2 regions of the Rhodopseudomonas parapalustris genome follow, and region 1 is predicted to be linked to the other one. Evidence: riboswitches for the same ligand, from Rfam matches in the RefSeq annotation. Region 1 holds a riboswitch; the other holds the start of a gene.
The links. A riboswitch is a leader RNA that binds a small molecule or an ion and turns the genes downstream of it on or off. The one in region 1 is predicted to bind S-adenosylmethionine.
Positions count from the first base shown of each region.

Region 2: it holds a riboswitch for S-adenosylmethionine, as region 1 does, so the genes downstream of both, metX (homoserine O-acetyltransferase MetX) here and M9H71_RS11555 (O-succinylhomoserine sulfhydrylase) in region 1, are expected to answer to the same signal.

Region 1 is NZ_JAMKBZ010000010.1:147,179-152,624, reverse strand. It holds gene M9H71_RS11570 (MATE family efflux transporter) at 1-43, opposite strand, end outside; gene M9H71_RS11565 (hypothetical protein) at 158-1,207, opposite strand; gene M9H71_RS11560 (2'-deoxycytidine 5'-triphosphate deaminase) at 1,353-2,459, opposite strand; SAM riboswitch at 2,569-2,648, shown strand; gene M9H71_RS11555 (O-succinylhomoserine sulfhydrylase) at 2,724-3,935, shown strand; gene M9H71_RS11550 (ATP-binding protein) at 4,051-5,388, opposite strand; gene M9H71_RS11545 (response regulator) at 5,385-5,446, opposite strand, start outside.
Region 2 is NZ_JAMKBZ010000029.1:49,636-55,081, forward strand. It holds gene M9H71_RS20600 (prephenate/arogenate dehydrogenase family protein) at 1-425, opposite strand, end outside; gene hisC (histidinol-phosphate transaminase) at 422-1,519, opposite strand; gene M9H71_RS20610 (chorismate mutase) at 1,562-2,407, opposite strand; SAM riboswitch at 2,711-2,790, shown strand; gene metX (homoserine O-acetyltransferase MetX) at 2,894-4,096, shown strand; gene metW (methionine biosynthesis protein MetW) at 4,099-4,794, shown strand; gene M9H71_RS20625 (TIGR02594 family protein) at 5,018-5,446, shown strand, end outside.

The DNA.
Region 1 (5,446 bases):
GCTGCGCGACCGGTGGCAACTCCGCCACGGCGATATCGGACATGTGTTTCCCCCGAGGCCCGATCTTCAGCCGGGCACCAGCCTTCCTATCACCGTTCTCGGCGGGCGCGATGCTCACACCGCGCATGGCCGCCCGCGAACAGGTCGGAGCGCGGGCTCAGCGCACCGTCCACTGCAGCGGCATGGTGCGGTGATCGCCAGTCAGGCTGACAGCGATGCCTCGGCCGCAGGCAGCGGCCAGCCCCTCGGCCAGACCTTCGAGCACACGCAGGCAGGCCGGATGGGCATCGGCGACGCCGTCCATCAGGCCCCAGCCGGTTTGTCGTAGCTCGAAGCTGCCGCCAGAGTCGCGCAATTCGACCTCGTCACCCTGGGCGTCGAGCAGCGCTCGCAACAGAGCGGCAAAGCCGGCGGCATCGCGGCCGGTGATGCCGAGGGCCTGCGCCAGATCGTCGTAGGACTGCATCCCGATCAGTTTGCCGGTGAGATGCAACAAGTAGCCGCCATCGAGCGGACCGAACAGTTGCACCAGGACCGGAGCCGCTGTGCGGACATATTCCATGGCGTAGTTGCGGTGGGCCTTCTCCAGCCGCGGCTTTGGCCAGCTCTCGACCGGCAACGCCGGCGCGGCGGCAGGATCGAACAGCGGCGCCTCGAGATGCCGGGCGAACTGCAGCCGCTGATCCGGTTCCAGCAGCTCGTCGGCCTCATAGTAATAGCCTTCCAATCCGTCCTGGCCGTCGACGCTCTGCTTGGTGCAGACGAAGCCGAGCTTGAGATTGCCGAGCGCGACGCCGTTATTGGCGTGCCAGCCGCGCAGCATCGCCTTCGACACCTCGCCGGGCACGCCGCAGATCGCGGTGCCGCGCCAGATCCAGCGCGGCGGCGGATAGCGAATCCACGCCTTGCGGTCGGTTTCGTACATGTATTCGACGTGCACGCCGCCGATCCAATTCGACAGATAGTGATACTGCGCCGCCGCGACCGCTGGCGGCAGATGGTCGAGGCCGAGCTTGGCAAGGCCGGCGACGAAGCGCTCCTGCTGCTGACGGCGAAACACCCGAAACACGAACTCGGCAGCGTCCGCCGTGCCGCGGCGGCTGACCAGCGTGAGGATCAGGCCAGTGAACAGCGCGTGATACAGATCGGCGACGCCGTGCCATGCGCGCGACCGCGCCGCTTGCGCGGTCTCGGACGTTGCTCCCATCGGGCATTCCTTATCGTTGTCGTTGCGCGGTGGCGCGCGATCGAGACAACGGCCACCGGTCCGACTGACTTTTCACGAGCCGGACTTGAACACAACCCTCAGACTTGCTGCGGGGGATGCTGAGCGTCAGCGGCCCTGATCGAGCTTAGGTTTTGAAATGCTTGCTCAGCTTCAGGCCCTGAGCCTGGTAGTTCGAACCGATGCGCTGGCCGTACATCGCGTCGGGGCGCGACAGCATCTTTTCGTAGATCAGGCGTCCGACGATCTGGCCGTGCTCGAGGATGAACGGCACTTCGCGCGAACGCACTTCGAGCACCGCGCGGGCACCCGAGCCGCCGGCGCCTTCGTAGCCGAAGCCGGGATCGAAGAAGCCCGCGTAATGCACGCGGAATTCGCCGACCAAGGGATCGAACGGCACCATCTCGGCGGCGTAGTCCGGCGGCACCTGGACCGCTTCCTTCGACGCCAGGATGTAGAACTCGCCGGGGTCGAGGATCAGCGTGCCATCCGGGCGGGCCGCGATCGGCTCCCAGAATTCACCGACCGCATAGCCGCCGCGGCGATCGATATCGACCACGCCGGTGTGGCGCTTGGCGCGGTAGCCGACAAAGCCGTCTGAATTCTCGCCCGAGAGGTCGACGCTGAGCGCGACGCCGCCGGTCAGATCAGCGTCGTCGGCATCGACCAGCCGCTCGGCATCGTGCAGCGCATCAAGCTCGTCCTGCTCCAGCGTGGCCTGGCCGACGCGGAAGCGCACCTGTGACAGCCGCGAGCCTTCGCGGAGCAGCACCGGGAAAGTCTTCGGGCTGATCTCGGCATAAAGCGGGCCGTGATAGCCGGCGCCGATCATGTCAAAGCGGCGCGTGCCGTCGGCGATCACCCGGGTGAACACGTCGAGCCGCCCGGTCGAGCTTTTCGGGTTGGCGGCCGCCACGATGTGGCGCGGCAGCGCCAGGCTTTCGAGCAGCGGCACGATATAGACGCAGTTGGTCTCCAGTACCGCGCCGTCCGACAGGTCGATCTCGTGCAGCTTCAGCTCGTCGATCCGCTCAGCGACGGTGCAGTCCGGCCCCGGCAGGAAGCTGGCGCGGACCCGATAGGCGATCGGCCCGAGCCGCAGATCGAGACTGGCCGGCTGGATCTGGCTTTCGACGAACGGATATTCCGGCAGGATCAGGCCCGATTCCGTCATCGCCGCAATCATGCGGTCGGGCAGAATTCCGTCGGCGTCGGGCGGCAAAGTGAACGGCACGATGTTGGTCCTTCGGAGCGCAGCCATGCCCTCCGGGAAACTCAGATACGAGCCTCAACCGCTAGCCGAAGCCCGGCTTGACGGGAAGAGTACGGAGGATTAAGAGCCCGACTTATCCCGTGGTGATTTGAGCCGGCCGGCTTGCAGCCACGTTAAACAAGTCGCTAAACAGGCCGGGGACGTTGTGGTCCCGGCCCGAGGGTTGATCCCCAGGCCGGTTTTTTTGTGCCCCCATCGTCCCGATGTGGGCACGCTGGAGACCACATGTCCGAGACCAAACCGACGATTCCCGTCCCTGCTACCGCTCATTTCCGCCGCGAGACCCGCCTGGTGCATGCCGGCAGCTTGCGCTCGCAATTCGGCGAGACCTCCGAAGCGTTGTTCCTGACCCAGGGCTTCGTCTACGACAGCGCCGAACAGTGCGAGGCGCGCTTCACCGGCGACGACGCCGGCTTCCAATATTCGCGCTTCTCCAACCCCACCGTGTTCAGCTTCGAGCAGCGGATGGCGGAGTTCGAGGGAGCCGAAGCCGCACGCGCCACCGCCACCGGCATGGCTGCCGTCACGGCCGCGATCCTGGCGCCACTGCGCGCCGGCGACCATGTGGTCGCGTCGAAAGCGATGTTCGGCTCGTGTCGCTACATCGTCGAGGATCTGCTGCCGCGCTACGGCATCGAGTCGACGCTGGTCGACGGCCTCGATCTCGACCAGTGGCGCCGCGCGATGCGGCCCAACACCAGGACCTGCTTCCTGGAAAGCCCGACCAACCCGACGCTCGACGTGCTCGACATCGGCGCGATCGCGGAAGTCGCCCATGCGGGCGGCGCGCGCCTCGTCGTCGACAACGTGTTCGCCACCCCGATCTGGCAGAGCCCGCTGAAGCTCGGCGCGGACGTCGTGGTGTATTCGGCCACCAAGCACATCGACGGCCAGGGCCGCTGCCTCGGCGGCGTGGTGCTGTCGTCGCAGGCGTTCATCGAAGAACACATCCAGATCTTCCTGCGCCAGACCGGGCCGTCGCTGTCGCCGTTCAACGCCTGGGTGCTGCTGAAGGGGCTCGAGACGCTGTCGATCCGGGTCGAGAAGCAGACGTCCAATGCGGCGGCGATTGCCGACGCGCTGGCAGGCCACCCGAAGGTGCCGCGTCTGGTCTATCCGGGCCGCGCCGACCATCCGCAGGCCGAAACGGTGAAGAAGCAGATGGGCGCCGGTTCGACCCTGGTCGGCTTCGAGGTAAAGGGCGGCAAGGCCGAGGCGTTCCGCTTCCTGAACGCGCTGAAGCTGGTGAAGATCAGCAACAATCTCGGCGACGCCAAGAGCCTCGTCACCCACCCGGCGACGACCACGCATCAGCGGCTCAAACCCGAAGCGCGCGCCGAGCTCGGCATCAGCGAAGGCTTCATCCGGCTGTCAGCCGGGCTGGAGCACAAGGACGACCTGATCGAAGATCTGCTCACCGCACTCGACAAGGTGTGAGCGATCAAGGCTCCGTGTCGTCATTGCGAGGAGCGGAGCGACGAAGCGATCCGGCGTCTTACGCGATGCCGTGATTGCTTCGCTGCGTTCGCAATGACGGAGCTCAGCCTCGAAGCTATCGATCGGACCGCAGCGTGATCTCGGCGCGAAAGCCTGAGCGGTCGCTGCGGTTGGCGAGCTGCAGGCCGGCGCCGCTGCGCTCCACCGCAAGCGAGGCGATCGCGAGCCCGAGGCCGCTGCCGATCACGGATTTGTTGCGGCCGCGGAAGAAACGCTGACCGATCTTGTCGAGCTCGTCCGTGGCCACGCCGGGACCGGTGTCCTCGACCAGAACCGTGGCAGCGGTGTCGCCGATCCGCCAACTCACCTGCCCTCCGCCCCGCATGTACTGCACGGCGTTCTCGTGCAGATTGCGGATCGCGAGCTCGAGACACTCGCGATGACCACACCACACCACGTCGCGGAGATCGTCGTCGATCGTCACCTCGATGCCGTCGGCGTGTGGTGTGGCGCGGACCACCTCCTCGATCAGCGCGCGCATCGGCACGCGCGCGCGGTCGTCGACTTCGGCATGCGCGTCGAGCCGGGCGAGCGTCAGCAGTTGCCGCACCAGCCTTGTGGCACGATCGACCGCGAGCAGGATCTGTTGCAGCGCCGCCCGTGACACCGCCGGATCGTTGGCGGCGAGCGCGACTTGCGCCTGGGTCTTCAAGGCGGTGAGCGGGCTGCGCAGCTCGTGCGCCGCGAACGCCGTAATCTCCCGCTCGTGCCGCCGTGCCAGCGCGACCTTGTCGAACAGTGCGTTGAGCGCCTGGGTCAGCGGCTTCACCTCCGACGGCGTACGGCTGGCATCGACGGCGCTCATGTCGTCGGCGTCGCGGCGGCGAAGATCCGACGCGATCGTCTGCAGCGGCCGAAGACCGCGTCCGACGCTGATCCAGATCAGCAGGCCGAGCACCGGCGCGATCAGCAGCGCCGGCCACATCAGCCCCTTGATCAGATCGGTGACCAGCCGGTCGCGTAGCCCGAGCCGATCACCGACCAGAACACGAAATCCCTTCTCGGCGTCCTCCGTCGCATAGACCCGCCAGGCCTCCCCGTCGATCTGCCGCTCCGAGAAGCCCGACACCTGATCGCTGAGTTTCTGCTCCGGCGCGCCGCCCGAGCGCGCGATCATCCGGCCCTGCACCGACCACACCTGGCAGGAGAGCTGGCGCTCGTAATTGCCGGGAGACGGCGGGGTGGACAATGTCGGCAGCGTTTCCGGAACGCGCCCCTCCATGCTGCCGACCAGCGACACCACCATCCGGGCCGCCTCCTGCAACCGCGTGTCCAGGACGTGTTCGAGCTCACGCTGGCTCGACGCATAGATCCACGTCACTGCGGCGATCCACACCGCGCCGGTGGCGCCGAGCAGAACGAGAAACAACCGTAGCCGCAGCGAGCCGATCATGACGGCGCCATCCGATAGCCGAGGCCGCGGATGGTCTCAATCGCGCTGCGCCCGAGCT
Region 2 (5,446 bases), on a different contig from region 1:
AGCTCGGCGAAGCCGGAATCCGGCCCCGAATTCTCGGTGCCGGCGACCGGATGCGCCGGCACGAAGTGAACGTCCTCCGGCAGGAACGGTGCCATCGCCTTCACCACCGCGGCCTTGACCGAGCCGACGTCGGAGACGATCGCGCCGTGCTTCAGATGCGGCGCGATCTCCTTGGCAACATCGCCGCAGGCGCCGACCGGGATGCACAGAATGACGAGATCGGCACCGTCGGCGGCTTCGGCGTTGCTCTCGACCACGCGGTCGACGATGCCGAGTTCGCGCACCCGTGCCCGGGTCTCTGCCGACCGCGCGGTGGTGACGATCTCGCCGGCAAGGCCGAGCGACTTCGCACCGCGCGCGATCGAACCGCCGATCAAGCCGAAGCCGATCAGTGCGACTTTGCGAAACATCGGCGCAGAGTTCATGGCTGACCCATGAACTCGCGCAAGTTCTCGAGCACCAGCGCGTTGGCTTCGTCGGTGCCGATGGTCATGCGCAGCGCATGCGGCAGGCCGTAATTGTTCAGCGCACGCAGCACCAGACCGCGCTGGGTCAGGAACGCGTCGGCGTCCGCCGCGGTCTTGCCCTTGGTGGTCGGGAAGTGGATCAGCACGAAGTTGCACACGCTCGGCGTCACCGTCAGCCCGAGCTTGGGCAGCTCTTCGGCAAGCTGGTTGCGCCACTTGTCGGTGTGCGCGCGCGAGCGCTCGACGTGGCCGGTGTCCTGGATCGCCGCGACCGCGGCGAGCTGTGCCGGCACCGAGACGTTGAACGGCCCGCGGATGCGGTTGACCGCATCGACGATGTTGGCCGGGCCGAACATCCAGCCGATCCGCAGCGCGGCGAGGCCATGCACCTTGGAGAAGGTGTGGGTCAGCACGGTGTTCTCGGTGGTCGACACCAGCTCGATGCCGAGTTCGTAGTCGTTCTTTATCACGTAGTCGGCATAGGCGGCGTCGAGCACCAGCACGACATGGCTGGGCAGACCCGCACGGAGGCGCTTCACCTCGTCGAACGGGATGTAGGTCCCGGTCGGGTTGTTCGGGTTGGCGAGCCACACCAGCTTGGTGTTCGGCGTCACCGCCGCCAGCATGGCGTCGACGTCGGTGGTCAGATTCTTCTCGGGCGCCACCACGTTCTTGGCGCCGTTCGCCAGCGTGGCGATCGGGTACACCAGGAAGCCGTGCTGGCTTGAGATCGCCTCGTCGCCGGGCGCCAGATAAGTGTGCGCCAGCAGGTTGAGGATCTCGTCCGAGCCGGCGCCGCAGATGATGCGGGCGGGATCGAGGCCGTAGGCCTTGCCGATCGCCTCGCGCAGCACCCGCGAGGTGCCTTCCGGATAGTCCTCGAGATGATCCGCCGCGCTCTTATAGGCCGCGATCGCGTGCGGCGACGGGCCGAACGGGGTTTCGTTGGCCGAGAGCTTGAACACCTTGCGGCCGGGCTCGGCCACCGGGCTCTTGCCAGGGGTGTAGGGCGCAATATCGAGGATGCCGGGATTCGGCACGGGACGTGACATCGTCAACTCCGGAAAAATCGTCGGGCGGCTGAGGTCCGGTAATTACGCGGACTTGCCGCTCGGGGGCACCGTATAGCGCCTTGCGTGGCTGCCGACGAGGGCCGACGAACGGAGGGAGGCCCCCGCTGCGATCAGGGCAGCCTTGATCTGATCGAGGCCGCCGGGCGCCGGGATCGACACCAGCAGCGCTGCGCCGTCAAAAGCGGTATCCGGCACCGCCACGACGTCGGCCAGCGGCGACAGCGCCCGGGCGGTATCGGCGCTCCAGCCCGACACCCGGATGCTCCAGGTCTCGACCTCGGTGACCATGGCGCTGTCGGCGACCCGGGACACCACGAACACCGGCAGCGCCGCCGGGTGGTCGGCCCGTTCGATGAACGGCAGCCGGGCGATGATCTTGGGCGCGCCGTCGGCCTCCAGCGCCAGCCACCACGGAGTGTTGCCGGAGGTCGCCGACACCAGCGCCAGATCGCCCTTGGATTTCGCCACGGCATCGACCGCCGCGGAGGCGGAGAAGTGCGCCACGTAGGGGACCGTGAAGCCGAAATGGAAGCGGGCGGAATCCCGCATCGCCGACTCGCCGAGCGACTGGTCGGCGTGCACAGAGAATGGCGCCTGCACATAGGTAAAAGTCGCGATGATGACCCGCCAGATGCTCTCGACGGTGTCGAGCGGCAGAATGCCGTGATGACGCTGCACCAGACGCCGCATCATGTCGGCCTCGCGCGCCGGGCGGAACGCCGAGCCGACCTCCTGGGTCTGCTTCACCGCGATCAGCCGGTCGATGATGTCGCCGCGCTGCATCAACAGTTGGTGCACCTGCTCGTCGATGCTGTCGATCTCCTGGCGCAGCTCGGTGAGCGACGGCGGCGAGGGCGGCTTGGTCATTGCTTCAGAACCTTCAGGCGATACGCGATGCGACCTTCTGCTTAGGAAACCAGACGATTGAAGGCAAAGGAATTTGCCCTTGTTGGCCGAGGCGTTGCCGTAATCCGCAACGCGCCCCCTCTCCCGCTTGCGGGAGAGGGCTGGGGTGAGGGCATCCCAGGCAATGAGCCCGCGACTCGCGGAGCGGAGTGCCCTCACCCGGATCGCTGCGCGATCCGACCTCTCCCGCAGGCGGGAGAGGTACTCCGTGCACGGCGCAATGCCCCCCATATTGACGTCCGGCCGCCTTTAAGACTATCGTCTCCGCGATCCCGTGGTCATTTGAGCCGGCCGGCTTGCAGCCACGTTAAACAACTCGCTAAACAGGCCGGGGATAGTTCCGATCCCGGCCGAACCAATGTTCAGGCCGGGTTTTTTATTCGCCCTGCCGTTCTTATCTGAGGTCGAACCGGGGCATCCCGGGATGTCGAGGCCGTTGGCAGGCGTATGATGAATATCCATTCGGTAAAGGGGCAGAAAATAGCCGCCGGCGAGAGGACCCAGGAGGTCGATCACCCGCATTCGCTGGTCGCGCAGTTCGGGGCCGATCAGCCGCTGCCGCTGGATTGCGGCATCGAGCTGAGCCCGTTCCAGATCGCCTACCAGACCTACGGAACGCTGAACGCCGACAAGAGCAATGCCATCCTGGTCTGCCACGCCCTGACCATGGACCAGCACATCGCCAATGCGCATCCGATCACCGGCAAGCCCGGCGGCTGGCTGACCCTGGTCGGCCCCGGCAAGCCGATCGATACCGACCGCTATTTCGTGATCTGCTCGAACGTGATCGGCGGCTGCATGGGCTCCACCGGCCCCGCCTCCATCAACCCCGCCACCGGTAAGGCCTGGGGACTCGATTTTCCGGTCATCACCATTCCCGACATGGTCCGCGCCCAGGCGATGCTGATCGACCGGCTCGGCATCGACAAACTGTTCTGCGTCGTCGGCGGCTCGATGGGCGGCATGCAGGTGTTGCAATGGTCGGTCGCATTCCCCGAACGGGTGTTCTCGGCGTTGGCAATCGCCTGCGCGACCCGGCATTCGGCGCAGAACATCGCCTTCCACGAGCTCGGCCGCCAGGCGGTGATGGCCGACCCGGACTGGCAGCACGGCCGTTACTTCGAGCACGGCTGCTTCCCGCATCGCGGCCTCGCGGTGGCGCGGATGGCTGCACACATCACTTACCTGTCGGATGCCGCGCTGCATCGGAAGTTCGGTCGCAAGATGCAGGACCGCGAACTACCGACGTTTTCGTTCGACGCCGACTTCCAGGTCGAGAGCTACCTGCGCTATCAGGGCTCGTCCTTCGTCGAGCGGTTCGACGCGAATTCCTATCTGTATCTGACCCGCGCGATGGATTACTTCGACATCGCCGCCGACCACGACGGCGTGCTGGCGGCGGCGTTTCGCGGGACGCAGACAAGGTTCTGCGTGGTGTCGTTCACCTCCGACTGGCTGTTTCCGACCTCGGAGTCGCGCGCCATCGTGCATGCGCTCAACGCCGGCGGCGCGCGGGTCTCGTTCGCCGAGATCGTGACCGACAAGGGCCACGACGCGTTCCTGCTCGACGAGCCGGAGTTCATCGATATCGCGCGCGCCTTCCTGCAGTCGGCCGGTGCGGCGCACGGCATCGGCAAGGCGGAGCGCTGATCATGTCGGTGCAGGAAAGCTTGCCGCTGGAAGCGCACGCGCGGCCGCAATTGCGCGTGCATCGCGCCGATCATCTCTTGGTCGCCGACATGGTCGAGTCGGGCACGAAGGTGCTCGACGTCGGCTGCGGCGAAGGCGACCTGATGCAGCTCCTCGAATCCCGCGGCGTCGATTGCCGCGGTATCGAGCTGTCGCGCGAGGGCGTCAACCGCTGCGTCGCGCGCGGGCTCGCGGTGGTGCAGGGCGATGCCGACACCGACCTCGATCACTACGTCGACGATGCGTTCGACTACGTGATCCTGTCGCAGACGCTGCAGGCGACGCGGCAGCCGAAAGAGGTGCTGGAGAATCTGCTGCGGATCGGGCGGCGCGCGATCGTGTCGTTTCCGAATTTCGGCTACATCAACATGCGGCTGCAATTGCTGATCCACGGTCAGATGCCGCGTACCGACAATTTGCCGGCGACCTGGTACGACACGCCGAACATTCACTTCTGCACCATCAAGGATTTCGTCGGGCTGTGCGGCGAGATCGGGGTGAAGATGGAGCGCGCGGTGGCGCTCGATCGCTACGGTCGGCCGCTGCGGCTGAACGCGCCGTGGTGGTTCTGGAACATGTTCGGCGAGCAGGGCGTTTTCCTGCTCAGCCGCGCACAGAAAAAATCGCCCGTCGAACCGGCCGATTACGTCGCCCCGTAGCAGATACTAACGATTAGTTAACGCGTGCGGCGGCGGGTGCGTCGCACGCGATACGTGCAGAAATGGCGCGTATCACGGAATTTCCTCGAAAATTCCACTCAAATCCGACTCTCGCTGTCTCAGGGCCATGCTCTCGCCATCCCCGGTCGATTAACGCGTCGACCCCGATGTCGACCCGTGGGGCGGGTCGGCGTGTTCTGGGAGTTCGGGAGAAAAAGTCTGTATGGTATTGTTCACTGCGTTCGGCTTGTTCCGTGTCGTCACTGCCGTGCTGGGTGTCTCGGCGTTCGTGGCGATCGCTGCACCCGCATCGGCGAAGCCCTTGCACCGTCACCACGCTCATGCATCCAACCACGCGCATCATGCCGCATCGCGTCACGCGCACCATCACCGTCGCTCGCACGTCTCGCGCCGTCACGGCCGCATCGCGCAGCAGCAGGCCGACGTCGCAGCGCCTGCGTTCGGCTTCAGCGACCCGGCGATGAACGTCTCGGCCGCAATGACGCAGCCGCAGTTGCAGCCCGCCGCGCAGAAGCGCCATGGTCGCCGTCACCGCGTCGCCGCGCAGCAGCAGATGCAGGATTCGCAATGGCAGTCGTGGAACGGCGGCGGCGCGGGTTCGAGCCTGGTCGCCGAAGCGCGTAGTTTCATC